DNA from 2 places in the Aeromonas sp. FDAARGOS 1414 genome. Region 2 is predicted to be linked to the other one. Evidence: riboswitches for the same ligand, from Rfam matches in the RefSeq annotation. Region 2 holds a riboswitch; the other holds the start of a gene.
The links. Region 2 has a riboswitch for lysine ahead of I6L44_RS04365 (Na+/H+ antiporter NhaC family protein). Riboswitches for the same ligand answer to the same signal wherever they lie in the genome.

Region 1 (11,161 bases), 750 kb from region 2:
GACCGATCGTCTGCACGCCATGGCGACCGAGCTGCGCAAGCTGGGCGTCGAAGTGGAGGAGGGGCATGACTTTATCACCGTGACCCCGCCGACCCAGCTCAAGCATGCCGAGATCGATACCTACAACGATCACCGTATCGCCATGTGCTTCTCGCTGGTGGCGCTGTCGGATACCCCGGTCACCATCAATGATCCCAAGTGCACCTCGAAGACCTTCCCGGATTACTTCGACAAGCTGGCCAGTATCAGCCAGCGTGGCTGATCACTGACAAACCCGTCATCACCGACGCTTCGGGCCCGCGCTGAGCGGGCCTTTTTGCCTTCCTCATCCGCACCTCAATTTCGCCTAGCATCATTTCAATAACTTGCAAGATTGATATATAAAATAGTTTTGTTATTGCTGTAATTTCCTATTTACACATGCGATGTCACGGGCTATGTTGAGATTTCCTAATCGCAGTCATCTAGCAGGAAGCCTTGTCATGCAGCATCAAACCGACGACGTTCGTATCAGTGAAATCAAAGAGTTATTACCCCCGGTTGCGGTGCTTGAGAAGTTTCCGGCTACCGAGGTGGCCTCGTCCACCGTTTTTGAATCCCGTCAGGCCATTCACAATATCCTGGCCGGCGAAGATGATCGTCTGCTGGTGGTGATTGGTCCTTGCTCCATCCATGATCCGGTTGCCGCGCTGGAGTATGGCAAGCGCCTCAAGGCGCTGCGCGACGAGCTGAAAGGTCAGCTGGAGATCGTGATGCGGGTCTACTTCGAAAAACCGCGCACCACAGTGGGCTGGAAGGGGCTGATCAACGATCCGTACCTCGACAATAGCTGCAAGATCAACGACGGTCTGCGCATTGGTCGCAAGCTGTTGCTGGATCTCAACGACATGGGGCTGCCAACTGCCTCCGAGTTCCTCGACATGATCACCCCGCAATATGTGGCGGATCTGATGAGCTGGGGCGCGATCGGTGCCCGTACTACCGAATCCCAGGTACACCGCGAGCTGGCCTCCGGTCTCTCCTGCCCGGTGGGCTTCAAGAACGGCACTGATGGCACCATCAAGGTGGCCATCGATGCCATTGGCGCTGCCAGTGCGCCGCACCACTTCCTGTCGGTCACCAAGTATGGTCACTCCGCCATCGTGGCGACCCGCGGCAACCCGGACTGTCACATCATTCTGCGTGGTGGTCGTGAGCCGAACTACAGCGCCGCCCATGTCAGCGAAGTTGTGAAGGGGCTGGAGAAGGCCGGTTTGCCGCAGAAGGTGATGATCGACTTTAGTCACGCCAACAGCAGCAAACAGTTCAAGAACCAGATGCTGGTGGCCGAAGATGTAGCCGGTCAGCTGCGTGCCGGCAGCAAGGCGGTGTTTGGTGTGATGGTGGAGAGCCATCTGGTGGAAGGCCGTCAGGATCTGGTGGAAGGGTGTGAACTCACCGTCGGCCAGAGCATCACAGATGCCTGCATCGGTTGGGCCGATACCGAAGTGCTGCTGCGCAATCTGGCGGATGCCGTTGCAACCCGCAACGCCCGCTAAAGACGGGATTTTGCAGTCGCAGTGACAAAGAGAAAGTAATAACCAGAGGCCGCTATTGCGGCCTCATCTATTCGTGTTGCAGGGTTAAGGCTCAGGGCAGGGCATCGGGCCGGAAGCTGGCGCGGATCTGCGGAACCAGGCTCGAGGGGTCGAACCCCTTCTCTTCTCCCAGCACCGGGTGGAGCAGAGGCTTGTCCTCGATGGGGGTGATATCCCCCGCCAGCAGCTGGCGGGTGGCCTGACCCATCTGGTAGAGCTGGCGCACCGGAGCAAATTGTTCCCCGAGGATAAGAGGATCATCGCTGCGGGCAAAGGCCATCATGGGGATCTGGTAGGTGGCATCGCGCGCCGGTTTGTCGCCGTGAATCCCCTTGCCGGCGGACATCAAAAACGGCTGGTGATCGCCAAAGGCCACCACTAGATAGCGCTTGCCCGACTGGTCGAGGGTCTTGAGCAGACGCTCAAGCGAGGCCATGGCATCCACCACCCCGGTGTAGTAGGTGTTGAGCAACTGGGTGTCGCTCTCGCTCTGGTTCGGGCAGGCGCCGCGGCGCTCCTGCCCCTGATAGCGGGGGCCATCGAAGGGGCCGTGCCCCTGCATGGTGACCGCGTAGGCAAACAGCGGTTTGTCATCCTGTTCGCTGCGCTTGAGCAGGTGGTCGATCAGCGCATCATCGGAGATATAAAGCCCCTTGTGCTCAAGGGTGGTGAAGCGGGTGTCGAACCAGCGCTCCTCATAGCCGAGCGCCGGGATTGCCTTGGCGCGGCCCCAGAACTTCTCCACATAGGGGTGGGCGAACAGGGTCTGGTAGCCGTTCTGTCTGGCGCTCTGGGCCAGCCCCGGCACCTGCTGCGAGAGGTAGTAGTAGGGCACCACCCCCTGCTTGAGCAAGCCCACCGGCAGGCCGGTGTTCATCTCGAACTCCGCCAGCACCGTCATGCCGCCGGTGGTGGGGGAGTGGATGGTTTTTTGCCACTGCTGCACGCTGGCGGGCAGGGCGAGGGTGGGAGCCGGGGCGCAGATCCGCCCCTTCCAGTCGAGCCAGAGCGACTCATATTGCAGCACGATCACCAGATCCCAGCGCGGCGCTATGCCCTGGGGCGGATAGCTCAGCTGCGGGGTCAGCTCGTTGATCTGCAAGGGGTAGCGAAACACGCTGCCGCTTTGCAGCATCTCGTCCACCAGATTGAACAGATAGAGGCCGGGGCCGGAGCGGATGATGTCCCTGTGGTAGTTGACCGCGCGATCCACGTAGCGAATGTTGGCTCCCAGCAGCTTGTTGCCGGTCTGGGTGGCAAAGACGCACAGGGCAAAGAAGGCGACGGTGGCCGCGGCTGTGCGCAACACCCAGCGTGACAGGGCAAAGCGCCAGCAGAGAAACAGTGCCAGCAACACGGTGAAGATGGGCAGGATGGGGTGCTGGTCGAGCAGGATCCGCAGCAGCGCGAGCAGGTTGCCAAAATCGTCCCCGCCGAGCGGCACGCCGTAGATGGCGATCTTCATAAAGTTGGCGAGCAGGCCTATACCGGAAAGCGCGGTAAAGACCAGCCCCATATAGAGGTTGAAGCCTGCCAGCGCGCAGAGGCTCCAGCCCAGCACCATGCTGCCCCAGGCGAGATAGTAGTGCTCTGGGCGAAAGCCTGACCAGAGCAGAAACTCCCCCAGCTTGAACACCACGAAGCCGTGCAGCAGCACGAAGGTGAGGTTGCCGAGCAGCAGGCTGCCGATGATCCGCCAGCGCAGGCTGCGGCGCAGCTTTGGCAGCACCGTCTTGAGCACGGCGGCGCTCAGGGCCAGCACCAGGGTCAGGCTCACCACCAGATAAGTGAGGTTGAAGCCCTGCTCCGGCAGGGTTTGCAGGATCTGGCTGAAATCACCGCTCTCGGGGCGATCCTTGAGCAGCAGACCGATGCGCAGCTGATAACGGCTGGCCAGTGCATCGTCCGGTGCGCGCAAGGTGCTGTTGAGATCCAGCGAGCAGCGGTTATTGCGGCACACCTGACGCTTATCCACCGATTGACTGAGCTGGTCGATCCGCTCCCCCTTGTCGTTGAGCAGCTCCACTCGCACCTTGTCCCCCGCTTGCAGCGGCCCCCGCAACAGCCACTGGCTGCGCACCACCAGATAGAGGCCGCGGCTGTCGCTTTTATAGAGCAGGGCGTGGCGGGTGAGGGTGGCCAGCGGATTGTCGGCGGGGCCCAGCACCAGCGGTTGGGCACGGCCCAGCCAGCTGCCGGGATTGATCAGCGGTAATAACAGAGTCAGCAGCAGCAATCCGCCCAGCAGGGCCAGTAGCCCAGAGGGCAGACTCAGGGCACGGGGGCGGCCTGAGGAGGGGCGATTCATATAAGCTCATCCTTTGAGCGAGTAAGGGAGAGATCGTTCATCCGTATAGAGTTTGACCCGATGGTGCGGGCCTTGTTTCAGCTTGTCAATTTAATGACCACTTAATGAATATTTGGTTACAGCTCAACCTTGCAAATTGTGATCCCGATCGAGGGGTTGTTCGGAATATGTGATGAAAGCGTCATCATGGGGTTTTGCCACTGGCTTGGGAGGGAGCTGCTGTTTAGTCTCTCGATAGCGACTGGAGGTACATGTATGAATCCCAAAGTGATGGCACGTCAGGCCAGATTGCTGCGCATGCTGGAGAGCAAGGAAGAGATCCGGATCGGACGCGAGCGCGACTGCCCGCTGCCGCTGGCCCAACTGGTCAAGCTGAAGGATACTCATCCCGCAGTGGTCAAGGTCTATCGCCACGGTCTCACCGCCGAGGTGTTTCACCTCAAGGTGGAGGGGCATCACTGGTGCCTCAAGCGGCGCCGTCAGGATTCACTGGTGGCCAACCTCGATGGCAAGACCGCCTTTCTGACCGAGCTGGAGCGGCGGCGTGAAATCGAGGCGCTGCGCGAGCTGCATCCTACTGTCCTCTCCCACGTGGTTTGCACCAGCTTCGGCTCGGCGCGGGCCGGGGTACTGGTCTCCCCCTGGTTGCGGGGTGTGCCGGTCCATCAGCTCAACGAGCGCAATCTGGCCCAGATGCTGGAGGTGCAGGGTGAGCTGGCCCGCTGGGGCTGGTTTGACTGGGACCCGAGTCCGGGCAACTTGCTCGATGACGGCGAGCAGATCTGCGTGTTCGACTTTGGCTATATGTGGACCTTCGATCCCCGCTTTGAATACAACTCCAACGGTCTGGTCGATCCGCAGTTCCATGTACCGGAGCGGTTGGAGACCCGCACCCTCTCCGGACTCTGGCTCGATGAGGCCGATCCTCTGCCGCAATTTCGCTACTGGCGCGAGCTTTGTCTGAAATGGGTCAAACGGGAGATCCACCACCTGATCCGCGAAGGGGCCAGCGCGCCCGTGCTGGCCCGCCTGCACGCCCTGCAGGGGGAGTGGAGCGCCGCGCTGGCGAGCGACGAGGCGCTGGTCGCCAACTGGTGGCGGGACATGTATCGCAGCCACCGGCTCGATGTGGCCGATGATCTGAGCGGCCAGAGCTGCGGCCCGCTCACCCTGCGTCGCCTCGACTGGTTGATGCAGGCAGTGACGGAACACTATCCGCTGCTGGTGGACAATCTCTCGCCCCAGGAGACGGAGCTGGGCCAGACCGGGCTGCTGGCCTGCTTGCAGCAGCTGCGCCGGGAAGCAGTGGCCTGCCAGTTGCCTGCCACCAGCCTTGCCTGAGCCAATACCTTTGCGGAGTACAAATGAACAGGGCGCCTTGCGGGCGCCCTGTTGCATGGTCTGGTTCGCCTCGCGGTGAGGGTCAGTCCAGCAACTCCTGATGGAGGCGGTTGACGATATTGCCCGCCTCGCTCTCCTTGACCAGGAAGCAGAGGTTGTGGGCGCTGGCGCCGTAGCAGATCATCCGGATGTTGTGCTCGCGCAGGGCGTCAAAGACCTGACTGCCCACCCCGTTCACTTCGCTCATCCGGTTGCCGATGAGCGCCACCAGTGCCAGACCGGTTTCCACCTCCACCTTGCAGAGCTGGCCCAGCTCGGCCAGTACCTTGTCGCTCAGGATCGGTTCGCCGTTACTCTGGCTGCCGGTGTGATCCAGCGTCAGTGACACGCTCACCTCCGATGTGGTGATGAGATCGACCGAGATGCGGTGACGGGCCAGAATGCCGAACACTTCGGCCAGAAAGCCGTAGGCGTGGAACATGTTGAGGCTGTGCAGGGTCACCAGCACCTGCTGGCGGCGCAGGGCGATGGCGCGAAACAGCGGGCTTGAATCTGTGCTGGCGCGGATCCAGGTACCACCGGCGGCAGGATCCTTGGCGGAGCCGACAAACACCGGAATGTTCTGGCGCACCGCCGGTTGCAGGGTGGCGGGGTGCAGCACCTTGGCGCCGAAAGTGGCCATCTCGGCTGCTTCGACAAAGCTGATTTCAGGAATGGGGCGGGCGCGGGTGACGAGGCGCGGATCCGTGGTGTAGATGCCGGGCACATCGGTCCAAATCTCGATACTGGCGGCATCGAGCGCTTCGGCGAGCAGGGCCGCACTGTAGTCAGAGCCGCCGCGCCCCAGCGTGGTGGTGCGGCCATCGCCATCGGCACCGATAAAGCCCTGGGTGATGATGAGGCTGTCGCCAAGCTGCGGGCCCAGCGTCTGCTGGCAGAGGGTACGGGTGGTGGCCAGATCGACGGTGGCCTTGCCAAAGCGGCTGTCGGTGCGCATCAGCTGGCGCACATCCTGCCAGTGGGCCTTGACGCCGCGCTGGCGCAGCAGCTCGGTAAAGAGGCGGGTAGACATCAGCTCGCCGCAGGCAATGAGGCGATCGGCCAGCTCCGCATCGGTATGCTGGTGAGCTTGCTGGGCCATGAGGCGAATTTCGTCCAGCTGGCCATGAATGAGGGCGCTCACATCAACGGGGTTGCCGAGATCTGCCAGAATGGCCTGCTGGATCCCGGCCAGTTTGGCCAGCTGCTCGTCGCGGCCCGCTTCGTCCAGCTCCCCTTGTGCCAGGGCGACCAGCAGGTTGGTGACACCGGCGCTGGCGCTCAGTACCACCACCCGGGTGGCGGGATTGGCCAGCACGATATCGGCGCAGTGATTCATGGCCGGGAAGTTGGCGACACTGGTTCCGCCAAACTTGGCGACATTGATCGGGCTCATTGCTTACTCCTGTCTTATTTTAAGATTCCGGTTCCATCGGGCAAAAAAGAGAGGAGGAGGCTGAAAATGGCAGGAATGAACGAAACTATCCCGGCCAGAAGCACTCCACCTGCAGAGCCCATCCCGTACCGCCCCTGACAGGGCGCGGTGGGGGATGATCACTACCGATGACAACCCGGGGGATTCAGCCCCCGCAGCCGACGTTGAGGTTACCAGTCTCCTCACTCGTCTCGGCGCTGCTCCCCCTGACCCAAGTTCACCGGACGCTGGCGTCCTCCCTTGGGCTGCCTGGGCAGCGCTCCTCTTCTGGCTCCACCAGGGCGGTGGAGTGCATTTAGAAATACCCTGCGTTGGATTGCACTGTCAATCGAGTTTGTGAAAAAGTTCAAATTGTCGGCTAACTCAACGCAGGATCAATGACTTAGGCAATGGTCTTTGACAAAACCTTGGAACGGCGCTGCCAGTTGTAGAGACGCTGGCGCGCCACTGGCAGATCTTCCACTTCCAGCGGATCGAAGCCCCGCTCCCGGAACCAGTGGATGGAGCGGGTGGTGAGCACGAACAGGCGGCGAATGCCGAGCCGCTTGGCCCGCTCGGCCACCTTGGCCACCAGCTGATCCCCCCGGTTGGAGTTGCGATAGTCGGGGTGGATGGCGACGCAGGCCATCTCCGCCATCGCCTCTTCCATAAAGCAGTAGAGGGCCGCGCAGCCGATGATCAGGCCATCGCGTTCTATGATGGTGAACTTGTCGATCTCCATCTCCAGCTGCTCGCGCGAGCGGCGTACCAGAATCCCTTCCTCCTCCAGCGGGCGAATAAGATCCAGAATGCCACCGATATCTTCGATGGTGGCGGCGCGGGCCTGCTCGGCACTTTCCCGCACTATCTGGGTGCCGAGGCCGTCGCGGCTGAACAGCTCCTGCAGCATGGCGCCATCATCCTGATAGCTCACCAGATGGGAGCGGGGCACGCCGCCACGGCAGGAGGCGATCGCTGCGCGCAGATAGCGGGCGGTGCCGGACATCTCTTCTCCCGCCTGCTCCAGCTCAATCAGCAGCTCTTCGGCCTGCTCGGGGAAGAGCTCTGAGATGGCTTCGCCGCGCCTGTCCATTACCCCCTGGGTGCTGCTAAAGCAGATGAGCTTGTCCGCCTTGAGGTCGACCGCCACCCGGCGGGCCACCTCTTCGGAGCTCAGGTTAAAGCTCTCGCCGGTGACCGAGCAGCCGATGGGGGAGATGAGCACCAGACTCTTCTGATCGAGCTGGCGGGTGATCCCCTCCACGTCGATGCGGCGCACCCGGCCGCTATGGCAAAAGTCGATGCCATCATCCACCCCCAGCGGCTGGGCGGTGACGAAGTTGCCGCTCACCACGCTGATCCGCGCCCCCTGCATGGGGGTGTTGGCGAGCCCCATGGAGAGCTGGGCGGTGATGTCGTATTGCAGGCCGCCACACACTTGTTTGATGATGGTGAAACTCTCGTCATCGGTGACCCGGATCCGCTTGTGATACTGGGCCTCGATACCGGCGCGGGCCAGCGCTTCATCGTTTTGCGGACGTGAACCAAACACCAGTACCAGGCGTATGCCCAGTGTCTGCAGCAGGGCGATATCGCTGACGATATTGGCGAAGTTGGGGTGGCAGATGGCTTCTCCCCCCATCATCAGCACAAAGGTGGCACCCCGATGCACATTGACATAGGGGGTGGATTGCCGGAAGGCATTGACCAGACTGGGTTCGCGTTCACGCACTTGATATTTCTTCCATAAAAAAACAGCAATTTGCTCAATATATGAAAATTAATTCACAAATCAAGACTAAATATTGATTTTGGCTGTTTCTGGTCTACGAGGGGCGGCTTGGCAGTGCGGATCGGGAAAGGGTGACGGACGGTGCAGATGGCCGCCGGGGCGAGCGGGGAGGGGCCCGCCGGTTGATCCGGCGCGATAAACTGCTATCTTCGATGCTCCTTTTCGTCAGCTGTGTGATTTCACAGGGTTTTATACAAGGACAGAATTCATGGAACAGATTATTTCACCGGCAGATGCCCTGCCGGGACGACGCGAAGCGATGGTGATTGGTCAGCAGCATGCGGTGAATGGCAACCCGACCAAGGGGCCCTGGCCCGAGAACATGGAGATCGCCTGGTTTGGCATGGGTTGCTTCTGGGGCGTCGAGCGCCTGTTCTGGCAGCAGCCGGGCGTCTACTCCACCGCGGCAGGTTATCAGGGCGGCGTGACCCAGAATCCCACCTACAAAGAGGTGTGCAGCGGGCTGACCGGCCATGCCGAGACGGTGCAGGTGGTGTTTGATCCGGCGGTGATCAGCTATGGCGATCTGCTCAGACTATTCTGGGAGCAGCACGATCCGGCGCAGGGGATGCGTCAGGGGGGGGACATTGGCACCCAGTATCGCTCGGTGATCTTCTATGGCGACGAGAGCCAGCAGATCATTGCCCAGCAGAGCATGGCGGCCTACCAGCAGGCGATGGCGGCAAGCGGCGACAGCCGTGTCATTACTACCCGCATTTTGCCGCTGGCGCCCTTCTACTACGCCGAGGATTACCATCAGCAATATCTGGAGAAAAATCCGGATGGCTACTGCGGACTGGGTGGCATTGGAGTCTGTTTGCCGCCCAGCCTGAACCGCTGAACAGGTTTGTAGTCGATTTCTTAATAAAAGTGAAAATAAATGGTCGGAGGAGGGAACTTATTGCGACCAGTCGGGACTAACTAGGTAGCGTCCAGGGATCGGATGCAAAGTCCAGACACATTTCTTGCCTTGATAACCGCCTGATGAATGAACGCACTGGCGGGTTGAAAATGATAGCAAGCAGGGCTGCCCACCAAGGCGGCCCTTTTCCTTATCTGCTGCTTTGAAATCTTGCGTTGGGCGGGAGAGCCGGACGGCAGATCAGCCGATGGCGCTGTCGAACAGGTTCTTGATGAGATCGATAAACTCGATGAGGAAGGTTTTCTGTTCCGGGGTCGGGGCGCGCAGCCAGACGGCGGAGAGCACCTCTTCCAGGTCGGCGACCACGGCGTCGGCCTCCTGCATGATGGCAAAACGCACCTTGGGATCTAGCTGGGGGTTTTGCTCGCAAATGGCCATCAGGTTGCTGGCAACACGGCCACTGACCAGATCTTCGATGGTCTCTTCACCATCGTTCTGCTGTTGGGATTCAAACAATCCCAAACTCTCCACCAGATACTCGATCAGCGAGATATAGCCTTCACTTTCTACCACCATGGTTGCTGCCTCAATACAGTAACAATACGAAAATTAAGCGTATTTTAGTGGCTTGCCCTAGCTTGGCAAGCAGCAGTGCATGCGATGGCGAGTAAAACTGACTCCGCCCCGCTCCACGGACTCCAGCCCGGTCAACGTAAAGCCATGTCGTAAAAATAGCTCATAACTGAAGGCGCTGGCCTCGGTGGTGATGAGGGTCATACCGAGCCCTCTGGCCCCCGCGAGCGCCGTGGTGAGCAGCAGATTGCCCAGTCCCTGGCGCTGATGGTCGGCGCTTACATAGAGCAGACTGAGATGGCCATCGGGGCTCAGGGTGACAAAACCGAGGGGCACATTTGCCAGCTCCGCCACCCAGCCGTGGTGCTCGCGCAGCTGGCTGACAAAGCCCGGATGTTGTGAACCGAGGGCCCACTGCTCCACCTGTTCGGCGCTGTAGTGCTCGGGGCCGCAGCGTCGCACCGCCTGCTCAAACAGGCTCACGAGGGCGGGGATATGTGCCTCACCAAGGGGGACAATGCAAAGTGCTGGACTAAGTGCTGGGGTCATAAGGTTGGGTCGTCAGTGGGGGAGAGGGGACGCGGCGCCTGTGGCCGTTTGGCTTTGGGCAGACCCGCGACAACCCGCTCATAGGAGTGGTGCACCCAGCCCTGCCACAGATCATCTGGCAAGGTGCTGTTCAGGGTCACTGTGTTCCAGTGTTGCTTGTTCATATGCCAACCCGGTTTGACCTCGGGGTGGATCTCGCGCAGCAGCAACGCCAGCTCGGGCTCGCATTTTAGGTTGATGGTAAGCGGCTCGGCCTGCCAATCCACCAGCGCGAACATCTTGCCCGCGATGCGGTAGACCAGGATCTCCGGGCCAAACGGGGTATCTTCGGTGGCGCCCGGCAGGGTCAGCAGAAAGTGGCGCAAACGGGTCAAATCCATGGAAAGTTCTCGCGCAAGGGGTGATCCGGGTCATGTCAGGCGCATATCTATCGGCGGGCCTGTTCTGTTAATATGCGCGCAGCCGAGTATACCCCCCATCACCAAGGGAGCCTATTGGATGTTGTATCACAAGACTTTCGAACTGGGTCCCGAGCGGGATTGGGTGGTGTTTGTCCACGGCGCCGGTGGCAGCTCCTCCATCTGGTTCAAACAGCTGCGCGCCTATCGCGAGCACTTCAACGTGCTGCTGCTGGACTTGCGCGGCCACGGCCAGTCCCACCAGCTGCAACAGGTGGTCAAGGGTCACTACAGCTTTCGGGAAGTGA
Region 2 (11,161 bases):
CGGTTTTGTACTGGTTGACGCCGGTCTGAAATCCGAGTCCGCTATCCCGGCTGAAGAATTCAAGAACGCCATGGGCGAGCTGGAAATCAACGTCGGCGACACCGTTGACGTGGCTCTGGACTCTATCGAAGATGGTTTCGGCGAAACCAAGCTGTCCCGCGAAAAAGCCAAGCGCCACGAAGCCTGGCTGCAGCTTGAGAAGGCTTACGAAGAGCAAGCTACCGTTATCGGTATCATCAACGGCAAGGTCAAGGGTGGTTTCACCGTTGAACTGAACGGCATCCGTGCCTTCCTGCCGGGTTCTCTGGTTGACGTGCGTCCGATCCGTGACACCGCTCACCTGGAAAACAAAGAACTCGAGTTCAAAGTCATCAAGCTGGACCAGAAGCGCAACAACGTTGTTGTTTCCCGTCGTGCCGTGATCGAGACCGAGAACACCTCCGAGCGCGAAAGCCTGCTGGCTAACCTGCAAGAAGGTCAAGAAGTTAAGGGTATCGTCAAGAACCTGACCGACTACGGTGCATTCGTAGATCTGGGCGGTGTTGACGGCCTGCTGCACATCACCGACATGGCGTGGAAGCGCGTTAAGCATCCTTCCGAAATCGTCAACGTTGGCGACGAGATCGCTGTCAAGGTTCTGAAGTTCGACCGCGAGCGTACCCGTGTATCCCTGGGTCTGAAGCAGCTGGGCGAAGATCCCTGGGTTGCTATCGCCAAGCGTTACCCGGAGACCACCCGTCTGTCTGGCCGCGTGACCAACCTGACCGACTACGGCTGCTTCGTTGAAATCGAAGAAGGCGTTGAAGGCCTGGTACACGTATCCGAGATGGATTGGACCAACAAGAACATCCACCCGTCCAAAGTTGTTAACGTTGGCGACGTGGTTGATGTGATGGTTCTGGACATCGACGAAGAGCGTCGTCGTATCTCCCTGGGTCTGAAGCAGTGCAAATCCAACCCGTGGCAGCTGTTTGCCGAAACTCACGCCAAAGGCGACCGTGTTTCCGGCAAGATCAAGTCCATCACTGACTTCGGTATCTTCATCGGTCTGGATGGCGGCATCGATGGCTTGGTTCATCTGTCTGACATCTCCTGGAACAACCAGGGCGAAGAAGCCGTGCGTGAATTCAAGAAAGGCGACGAGATCGAAGCCGTTGTTCTGCAAGTGGATCCGGAGCGTGAGCGCATCTCCCTGGGTGTCAAGCAGATCGAAGAAGACCCGTTCAACAAGTACCTGGCTGACAACAAGAAAGGTGCTATCGTGAAGGGTAAGGTTACCGAGGTTGATGCCAAAGGTGCCGTTATCGAACTGGCTGATGGCGTAGAAGGCTACCTGCGTGCCTCCGACGCTGCTCGTGACCGTGTAGAAGACGCCACTCTGGTGCTGTCTGTTGGTGACGAAGTTGAAGCTAAATTCATGGGCGTTGATCGTAAGAACCGCACCGTAAGCCTGTCTGTCCGTGCTAAGGACGAGGCTGATGAGCGTGTTGCTATCGATAACCTGAACCAACAAGAAGAAGTTGTGTTCAGCAATGCTATGATGGAAGCGTTCAAAGCCGCCAAGGGTGAGTAATCCTTGATGCAAGAAAAGGGCGGCATTGCGCCGCCCTTTTTTATCCTGGCAAAATGAATATTGCATGTGATCGGGGAAGGAGATTTAACGTTATGACCAAATCAGATCTCATCGAACAACTGGCAGCCAGCCGCATGCATATGCCGGCCAAGGATGTCGAAGCCGCCATCAAGGAGATCCTTGAGCAGATGGCGTCGACCTTGCAAAACGGCGACCGGATTGAAATCCGCGGATTTGGCAGTTTTTCACTGCACTATCGTGCGCCCCGTGTGGGCCGCAACCCCAAGACTGGGGACAAGGTTGAACTGACCGGGAAATATGTCCCGCACTTCAAACCTGGCAAAGAGTTGCGCGAGCGCGTCAACATCATTGAATAATGCAGAAATGGGCATACCTCGGGTATGCCTTTTTTCTTTTTGGCACCGATTCCTGTGCCAATCGTCTTGTTTCTTAAACTCTTTTCCCATTCACTCTAGAGTCTGCCTGCGATTTTAAGGATAATCAGCCTCTCATTAGATACTGACAGGGAGCTCTTATGAAGCGTATTTTGGCCCTCATTCCGCTGGTGCTGGTGTTTGTTCTGACCCTGGCGCTGGGCTCACAAAATGGCCAGCTGGTTCAGTTCAATTACCTGATCGCTCAGGGTGAGTTTTCGCTTGCCATGCTGTTGGGCTTCTTCTTCGCTGGCGGTTTTTTGCTGGGCTGGCTGGTATTCGGCCTGCTGTTCCTGCGCCTGAAAATGCAAAACCGCACCCTCAACCGCACCATGCGTCGTCAATCCCGCGAGTTGGAGCTGGCCCGGTCACCGGGTAAGGAATAATGTTCCTCAATGCTTGAACTGCTTTTCCTGCTGTTGCCCATCGCCGCCGGTTATGGCTGGTACATGGGTCGCAGGAGTGTTCGCCAGGACACCCAAAAACAGAGTAACCAGTTTTCCCGCCAGTATGTGGCGGGCCTCAACTATTTGCTGTCCGATGAATCCGACAAGGCGGTGGATCTCTTTATCCAACTGCTTGAGGTGGACAGTGAAACCATCGAAACACACCTCTCCCTCGGCAACCTGTTTCGCCAGCGTGGGGAGGTCGATCGTGCCATCAAGATCCACCAGAACCTGGTAACCCGCCAACTGACCCGGGAGCAGCGACAGCTTGCCCTGCAGGAGCTTGCGCGCGACTTTTTGGCTGCTGGTCTGCTGGACCGAGCGGAAGCGCTCTGGAATGAGCTGTGTGACGACAGCGATTATGAAGAGACGGCGCTGGCACAGCTGTTGATCATCCATCAGCAGTTGCGGGACTGGGATAAGGCCATCGATGTGGCGATTCGTCTGCAAAAATTCCAGGGCAAGAAGCTGGCCGACCCCATCTCCCATTTCTATTGCGAGCAAGCCGAGATCGCGCTGCGTGAGGGCAATAAAGGGGAGGGGCTGGCTAAGCTCAAACGGGCGCTCAGTATCAATCCGGCATGTGCCCGGGCCAGTTTGCGCCTCGCTGAGCTCGCCATGGCAGAGGGGGAGTATGAGCAGGCCAGCAAGGAGCTGCTGCGGGTGTTCGAGCAGGATATCGACTTTGCCTCCGAGGCAATGCCCAAATTGCTCGAGTGCTATCAGCAGTTGGGGCGCACGCCTGCGTTGATCCCACTGCTTGAGAAGGCAGTGGAAGATCACGCCGGTGTCAGCGTGACCCTGGCCCTTGCCAAGCTGGTTGAAGAGCGTGATGGCCTGAGCCAGGCCCGTTCGCTGGTGTTGCGTCAGCTGCGTCGTCATCCCTCGATGAAAGGTTTTTACCAGCTGGTGGGTTTTCAGCTGGCCAGTGCGGAAGAGGGGCCTGCCAAGGAGAGCCTCGAACTGCTGCAACAGCTGGTCGGCGAGCAGATCAAAATCAAGTCAACCCACAAGTGTCGGCAGTGTGGCTTTGCCACTCACTCGCTGTTCTGGCAGTGCCCGTCTTGTCGCCAGTGGGGTTCCATCAAGCCGATCCGCGGTCTGGACGGTGAATAACAAGCAATAGGATGTGAGATGCAAGATCCCAAAGTACTGGTAGCGCTGGATTATCAGCACGAGGCAGATGCCTTAGCGTTCGTTGAACGTATCTCTCCGGCCCAGTGCCGTCTCAAGGTAGGCAAGGAGATGTTTACCCTGTTTGGCCCGCAGTTTGTACGCCAGCTGGTGGCCAAGGGATTCGATGTCTTTCTGGATCTGAAATTTCACGATATTCCCAATACTGTTGCCAAAGCCGTGGCAGCCAGTGCCGAGCTCGGTGTCTGGATGGTCAACGTGCATGCCAGTGGTGGTGAGCGGATGATGCGTGCCGCCAAAGAGGCGCTGCTGCCTTATGGCGACAAGGCGCCATTGTTGATCGGGGTGACCGTACTGACCAGCATGGAGCAGTCCGACATGATCCCTCTTGGTCTGGATGTGAGCCCTGCCGAGCAGGTGATCCGGCTGGCTACCTTGACCAAGGCATCCGGCTTGGATGGGGTTGTCTGCTCTGCCAACGAGGCCCATGAGCTTAAAGCCTTGCTGGGTGATGAGTTCAAGCTGGTGACCCCGGGTATTCGCCCGACCGGTTCAGCGGCCGGGGATCAGCGCCGGGTGATGACACCCAAAGCGGCGGTCGAGGCGGGGTCCGATTATCTGGTTATCGGTCGCCCCATTACGCAGGCTGCCGATCCGGCCGCCATGCTGGCCAGCATCAATGCCGAGCTGGCTGGTGGGTAACAGGCTCACTCAGTGATACGCGGTGCAGGCCGAGCAACAGGCCTGCACCGGCCCCGATAAGATGAGAGCCGATGTGTACCCTGGCATTGATCAGGGTGGATATCGGGCTCTCTCCTGCGTTGTAGAAGTCCATCACCAGCTTGAGCCCCATCCCCGCTAGCAGCAGCCAGCCCGACGTGCGGCGTCCGTGGCGGATATCCTGCATTGCCCCCCAGACAAACAGGCCATGCAGCGAGCCTGATAGCCCCATGTACCATTGGGTCTGCGGGCACCACCACCAGATCCCCAAGCCCACTGCCAGCCAGAGTAGCAACATCAGCAGCGGCAGGCGAGCCCCATCCAGATAGTCGCGAAACAGGCTATAGAGGATGGCGAGGCCGCCCAGATTGAGCAGCAGGTGCCACAGATTGGTATGAGCCAGATTGCCTGTTATGATCCGCCACCCTTCGCCCCCGGCGATCAAGGGCCGATCGAAGGAGAGCTGAAGATTGGGAACGGTAAAGAAGAGTAGCAAGCTGGTGAGAGAGAGCGTGATAACCCAGAGCAATCCAGATTTGTCTGACAACATGAAACAGTCCAACGACAAGAACAGTCGATACTGTACACGTTGCACCCGAGCCCTCAAAGCCTGCCTGTGCGATTATATTGTGCCGGTTGACAATCACACCCCCCTCTACATCTTGCAGCACCCCAACGAGGTGGCACATCCCAAGGGGACTGCGGCACTGCTGGCGGCCTCTTTGCAACAGTGCGAGATCCATGTGGGGGAGGACTTTTCCCGCGATGAGTGGCTCAATGGGTTGCTTGCAGATCCTTCCCGTCGCTGCTATCTACTCTGGCCGGATGAGGATGCCATTTCGCTGACCGATCTTCGCCAACAGCGGGAGAGTGAATCCTCTGGCTCCGCATCCGTCGCCTTTATCTTGCTTGACGGCACCTGGCGCAAAGCCTATCGCATGTTGCAGAGCAACCGGGCACTGGCCCGTTTGCCCCGTATCGGCATTGGTGCCATTGCCGGTCAATATGCCATTCGCAAGAAACCCTTTCCCGATGCCCTCTCTACCATAGAGGCGGGCTATCACCTCTTGTCCCGGTGGGAGGGAAGGCAGGAGCACTATGCGCCCTTGCTGACCCTGTTCAATCGGTTGAATACCCAGTGGCAGGACTTTGCCGAAGGCCGCCGCGTGTGACAATTCAAGGAGTTATCAAGATGAAAAAAGCAGTCGTGGTTTTCAGTGGCGGTCAGGACAGCACTACTTGTCTGGTGCAGGCATTGGCCCGGTATGATGAAGTGCACGCCATCACCTTCGACTATGGCCAGCGCCATCGGGAAGAGATCGACACCGCGCGCCGTCTGGGCAGTGCATTGGGGATTGCCGCCCACAAGGTGATGGATGTAACGCTGCTCAATGAGCTGGCGGTCTCTGCCCTGACTCGTGACGACATTCCTGTCAGCTGCGAGCTGCAGGATAACGGGCTGCCCAACACCTTCGTACCGGGCCGCAATATCCTGTTCCTGACCCTGGCCTCCATTTATGCCTATCAGGTGGGCGCCGAAGCGGTGATCACAGGTGTGTGCGAGACCGACTTCTCCGGCTATCCCGATTGCCGTGACGAGTTCGTCAAGGCCCTCAATCAGGCGGTGTCGCTGGGGCTGGATCGCGGCATCCGTTTTGAAACTCCCTTGATGTGGCTCGACAAGGCCGAAACCTGGGCACTGGCGGATCACTATGGTCACCTCGACACGGTGCGCCAGCAGACCCTGACCTGCTACAACGGCATTGCCGGTGACGGTTGCGGCACGTGTCCTGCGTGTGAACTGCGCAGTCGCGGTCTGAACAACTATCTGGCCGACAAGGCGGGCATCATGGCCAGACTGTTTGAGAAAACCGGGCTGGGCGAGAAAAGCGCAGAGTGAGCCTGCGTCTTGCCGTGGCTTGAGGTATAATCCGCGACTTTTGCAACAAGCCGTGATCGAGATGCACTACCCAATCAACGAGATTTTCCAGACCATCCAGGGGGAGGGCATCTTTACCGGCCTGCCCGCCATCTTTGTTCGCCTGCAGGGTTGCCCGGTGGGCTGCCCCTGGTGCGATACCCGTCATACCTGGGTTGTTGATCCGGCTCGTGAAGTGGGCAAGGCGGCGGTGCTGGATCGCTCCAACGAATCCGATTGCTGGAGCCAACTCAGCACCGCGCAGATTATCAAGAGCTTTGGCGATCTGGGTTATCAGGCGCGCCATGTGGTGATCACCGGTGGGGAACCCTGCCTCTACGATCTGCACGAACTCTCGTCAGCCCTGCTGGCGGCGGGTTATCAGGTGCAGATTGAAACCAGTGGCACCAGCGAGGTCAAGACTCATGAGCAGACCTGGGTGACAGTCTCCCCCAAGATCGGTATGAAAGGGGGGCTGCCTGTGCTGGTCTCGGCGCTGGAGCGGGCCAACGAAATCAAGCATCCGGTGGCCACCGAGCACCATATTGAAGAGCTGGATACGCTGCTCGCTACCGCTACTCTGCGCCCTGATGTGGTCATTGCCTTGCAGCCGATCAGCCAGAAACCACGGGCCACCCAATTGGCGATGGATACCTGTATCGCGCGTAACTGGCGACTCTCAATCCAGACTCATAAATATCTGGATATCGATTAATATGGATTGGCTATCTGACGAGCAGGTGCTGCTGACCCTGACCAACAAGATGCCTTACGGTAAATATCAGGGGCGGCGTATCATCGATATTCCCGAGCCCTATCTGGTGTGGATGGCGCGCAGCGGTTTTCCGGCGGGTAAATTGGGCCAGACGCTGGCGTTGGCTTACGAAATCAAACTCAATGGACTCGAATCCATGATTATTCCCATTATTAACAGGATGTCGGTATGAGAATATATACGAGGCAGGGCGACAAGGGCATGACCCGGCTGGCCGATGGTATCCCATTGCCAAAGGATCATTTGCGAGTCGAGACCTACGGTTATATCGATGAGCTCAACTCCCATATTGGCTTGCTGATTTGTGACGTGCCGTCGCAAGAGATCGGTTTATTGGCTGATTTACAGCTGTTGCAACAGGAGTTGTTTGATCTGGGGGGGGAGTTGGCATTCTCCAGCGACGCCCAGAATGAATCGATTTGGCAGGTTAATGCCGCCTGGACCAATCGCCTTGAACAGCAGATAGATCGTTATAGTGAGCCATTGCCACCGCTGCGCCAATTTATATTGCCCGGTGGTTCCCGTGCCGCGGCGCAAGCACATGTGGTGCGTACTCTGGTGCGTCATTGCGAGCGCTTGCTGCTGACATTGAGCCGGGAAGAGCGGGTCAATCCCGAGGTGCTGCCCTATCTGAACCGGATGAGTGACTGGTTCTTTACCGTTGCCCGCTATCTCATCTGCGTAGCAGGGGATCGTGAAGTGCTGTGGGTTAAGGCAGCAGATCGCCCGCAATCGGCTATCTGATATTTCACGTTTAAGCTGCAATAAAAAAACCTCGCCAAGGCGAGGTTTTTTTATTCGCAACGCAAAAGCTGTCAGATAGCAAAATCTTCCAGTGATTTGCCTGCTGCCACTGCGCTGGCAATGACCGAAGGCATACGGCCCTGGCCGGTCCAGGTTTTCTCTACGCCATTATCCTGATAGCGATATTTGGCCGGACGTGGCGCCCGCTTGGCTTTTTCTGATTTGCCGGGGTTGGTAGCGACAGCGCTTACCAATTCTGCCGGGTCAATACCGGCGGCTTTCAGCATTTCGCTATATTCGTTAATTTTCCGCAGATGCTCTTCACGGGCCTGACGCTCGGCAGCTTCATCCTGCTGACGTTCGGCAACGATAGTAGAGAGTTTTTCCAGTGCCTCTTCCAGTTGTTCCAGAGAAAGCTCGCGGCAGGTCGCACGCAGACTGCGGATATTAAGCAGTACCTTTAAAAATTCATTCATAGGAGTTACCACGTCGAGTCAGAGAAAAATAATATGTTCCAGCAGATTCTTGCTTGGCGATTTAAATAAGTCAAGCTGGGTTAAATATTATATCCGTGGGGAACATCAATACAGATATTTAATATGGCCAGCAATAGGCTTGGTGATTGGATGCCAATGAAACCGCAGCAGGTGAAAATAGCGTCAAAGCTGGCGTTGTTGCATCATTTGACTACCATTTTCCGACCTTGATCTGTTTATCATGACTATTTAATCAAAAAACTTGCTATAAGCCGCCATCTCGATAAAATGTGCGGCGAATACCTTTAAGTAGAGGCGCGCTGCCTATGAGTATTTGTGCGGAGGGTGATGCCTGTGATGCACAAGGAAAGGAGTCAGCGCCGAAGTGGCCAGGCCATCATACCGGGCTGCTGGTTCTGCATCTAATAGGTGCAGGACTGCCATAGTCATCCACTATGGAGCGCTACCTGAAGGGGCTGAGGAGTATGACCTCCCCATAGGTTTTGTTTCTTTAGATCCTCTCGGTAGATCTCCACCTGTAATCTTTAGGTGCAAAGAGATCATGGACATTAGTCATTTCGCCGACTCCGGTTGGTCCGTTCTTCCCCCCCTGTTGGCTGTCGCGCTGGCGATCATGACCCGCCGCGTGCTTCTGTCCCTTGGTGTGGGCATCGTCACCGGCAGTTTGCTGCTCAATCAGTTTTCACCCCTCGAATCCCTGCATTACATGTTGAATACCGTGCTCAAGATCTTCTGGGTCGATGGCGCGCTCAATCGTGACAACGTCAACATGATCCTGTTTATGCTGCTGCTGGGTGGCCTCATCAGCCTGATGAGCGTCTCCGGGGCGACCCGTGCCTTTGCCGAGTGGGCCGAGCGTCGTGCCAAGACCCGCAAGGGCGCCAAAGCGCTGACTGGCATGATGGTGTTTGCCTTCTTTATCGATGACTTCTTCCACAGCCTGTCGGTGGGGGCTATCTGCCGTCCGGTGACCGACCGCTTCCAGATCTCCCGTGCCAAATTGGCCTATCTGCTGGACTCCACCGCGGCGCCGGTCTGCGTGCTGATGCCCATCTCCTCCTGGGGGGCTTATATCATCGCCCTGGTTGGCGGCATCATGGCGGCCCACGGTCTGACCGAGCAGAGCCCCATCGCGGCGTTTGTCGAGATGATCCCGATGAACCTCTACGCCGTCTTCACCCTGATCATGGTGTTGGTGGTGATCGCCTGTCAGCTGGATATCGGCCCGATGCGTCAACACGAATCGTGGGCGCTGGAAGGCAAGCTGTGGGATGAGTCCAAGGGCCGCCCCATCGGTCTGGATATGGAGAGCCCGGAAGAGAGCAACGGCGGCATGATCGACATGGTACTGCCGATCCTGACCCTGACCGCCGCCACCATCTATTTCATGATTGATTCCGGTGCTGCGGTGCTGAGCGAGAAAGGGCTGCCGTTTAGCGTGCTCGGCTCGTTCGAAAACACCAACGTCGGCTCTTCGCTGGTCTACGGTGCCCTGTGCAGTCTGGTGGTCTCCATCGGTCTGGCGATGCGCCTGAAGCTGGGTGCCAAGAACTGGATCAAGGCCGCGCCGCAGGGCGTCATGGCCATGCTGCCAGCCATCAACATCCTGCTGTTTGCCTGGACCATAGGTGCCGTGGTGCGTGACGTTGAGACCGGCAAGTATCTGGCTTCGCTGGCTAACGGCAACCTGCCGATCGAAGTGCTGCCTGCTGTGGTCTTTATCCTCTCCTGTGCCATGGCGTTTGCTACCGGCACCAGTTGGGGTACCTTCGGCATCATGCTGCCGCTGGCCGGTGACATGGCCGCCGCCAGCGACATCAGCCTGATGCTGCCGATGCTGGCGGCGGTACTGGCTGGCTCGGTGTTCGGGGATCACAGCTCACCCATCTCCAGCACCAGTATCCTCTCTGCTACCGGTGCCGGTTGCCATCACATCGATCACGTGATGACCCAGCTGCCCTATGCACTGGCCATCGCCTTCGGTGCGGCCATCGGTTACCTGGCGATGGGCTTGATGCACTCCAGCCTGGCCGGTTTCAGTGTCAGTGCCCTCTGGTTCGTGCTCTTTACCGGCTATCACCTGAAAAAGGCCAAAGCGCGGCCAGTGCTGGCCACCGCGTAACATTTATAGAGCAAGGGGCCCGCGGGCCCCTTGGTTTTGTCAGGGGCTTTGGTTAGCATGCGCCCCATAAATTCAGTTTCGGAACAGTATCATGGCTTCACTGCACTACAAATTTGCCACCATGAATTCAGGCAAATCCACCCAGCTCATTCAGGCGCACTTCAACTATCTGGAGCGGGGCATGCATCCTCTGGCGATGACGCCAGCCATCGATGACCGTTTCGGGGTCGGGGTGATCAGTGCCCGAGTAGGCCTTGAACTGAAGGTGGACGTGTTCAGCGACAGCTGTGATCTGTTTGAAATGGTGAAAGCGCGCCATGCGAAGAAACATATCGATGTTTTCATCGTGGACGAGGCCCAGTTCCTGACCCGTGAGCAGGTCTACCAGTTAGCCCGCATCGTCGATGAGCAGGATATTCCGGTGATGGCCTATGGCCTCAAGACCGATTTTCGCGGCGAGCTGTTCCCGGGCTCCTACCATCTGCTCTGTCTGGCCGACAAGTTTGAAGAGCTGAAGAGCATCTGTTGGTGTGGCAACAAGGCTCACATGAACTCCCGGGTCAATGAAGCGGGGCAGGTGATGCGTGATGGCGAACAGGTGGAGATCGGTGGCAACGATCGCTATGTGTCGCTCTGTCGCAAACACTATCTCGAAGGTCGGGCTTACAAGTAATTCGGCTGCGATATTTGAATCGTTGAGCAGGGCGCCAATCTGGCGCCCTTTTTATTTTCCCCAACTTCTATCGCTGTGGTTCAGTCGATCTCGATATCCACCGGCGCAATGATGGGGTCGGCCAC

Region 1: another riboswitch for lysine. It lies ahead of lysC (lysine-sensitive aspartokinase 3); the one in region 2 lies ahead of I6L44_RS04365 (Na+/H+ antiporter NhaC family protein).

What each region holds. Positions count from the first base shown of each region.
Region 1 is NZ_CP077210.1:1,711,286-1,722,446, reverse strand. It holds gene aroA (3-phosphoshikimate 1-carboxyvinyltransferase) at 1-262, shown strand, start outside; gene aroG (3-deoxy-7-phosphoheptulonate synthase AroG) at 483-1,538, shown strand; gene I6L44_RS07625 (LTA synthase family protein) at 1,630-3,885, opposite strand; gene I6L44_RS07620 (hypothetical protein) at 4,141-5,226, shown strand; gene lysC (lysine-sensitive aspartokinase 3) at 5,309-6,661, opposite strand; lysine riboswitch at 6,752-6,975, opposite strand; gene argA (amino-acid N-acetyltransferase) at 7,083-8,411, opposite strand; gene msrA (peptide-methionine (S)-S-oxide reductase MsrA) at 8,680-9,312, shown strand; gene I6L44_RS07600 (DUF3802 family protein) at 9,574-9,909, opposite strand; gene I6L44_RS07595 (GNAT family N-acetyltransferase) at 9,967-10,455, opposite strand; gene I6L44_RS07590 (MmcQ/YjbR family DNA-binding protein) at 10,452-10,835, opposite strand; gene I6L44_RS07585 (alpha/beta fold hydrolase) at 10,954-11,161, shown strand, end outside.
Region 2 is NZ_CP077210.1:966,206-977,366, forward strand. It holds gene rpsA (30S ribosomal protein S1) at 1-1,573, shown strand, start outside; gene ihfB (integration host factor subunit beta) at 1,666-1,950, shown strand; gene I6L44_RS04315 (LapA family protein) at 2,109-2,393, shown strand; gene lapB (lipopolysaccharide assembly protein LapB) at 2,403-3,569, shown strand; gene pyrF (orotidine-5'-phosphate decarboxylase) at 3,588-4,289, shown strand; gene rrtA (rhombosortase) at 4,264-4,857, opposite strand; gene I6L44_RS04335 (tRNA-uridine aminocarboxypropyltransferase) at 4,856-5,479, shown strand; gene queC (7-cyano-7-deazaguanine synthase QueC) at 5,500-6,207, shown strand; gene queE (7-carboxy-7-deazaguanine synthase QueE) at 6,269-6,940, shown strand; gene I6L44_RS04350 (DUF3820 family protein) at 6,942-7,172, shown strand; gene I6L44_RS04355 (cob(I)yrinic acid a,c-diamide adenosyltransferase) at 7,169-7,744, shown strand; gene I6L44_RS04360 (H-NS family nucleoid-associated regulatory protein) at 7,816-8,220, opposite strand; lysine riboswitch at 8,523-8,694, shown strand; gene I6L44_RS04365 (Na+/H+ antiporter NhaC family protein) at 8,783-10,363, shown strand; gene I6L44_RS04370 (thymidine kinase) at 10,455-11,036, shown strand; gene I6L44_RS04375 (flavohemoglobin expression-modulating QEGLA motif protein) at 11,117-11,161, opposite strand, start outside.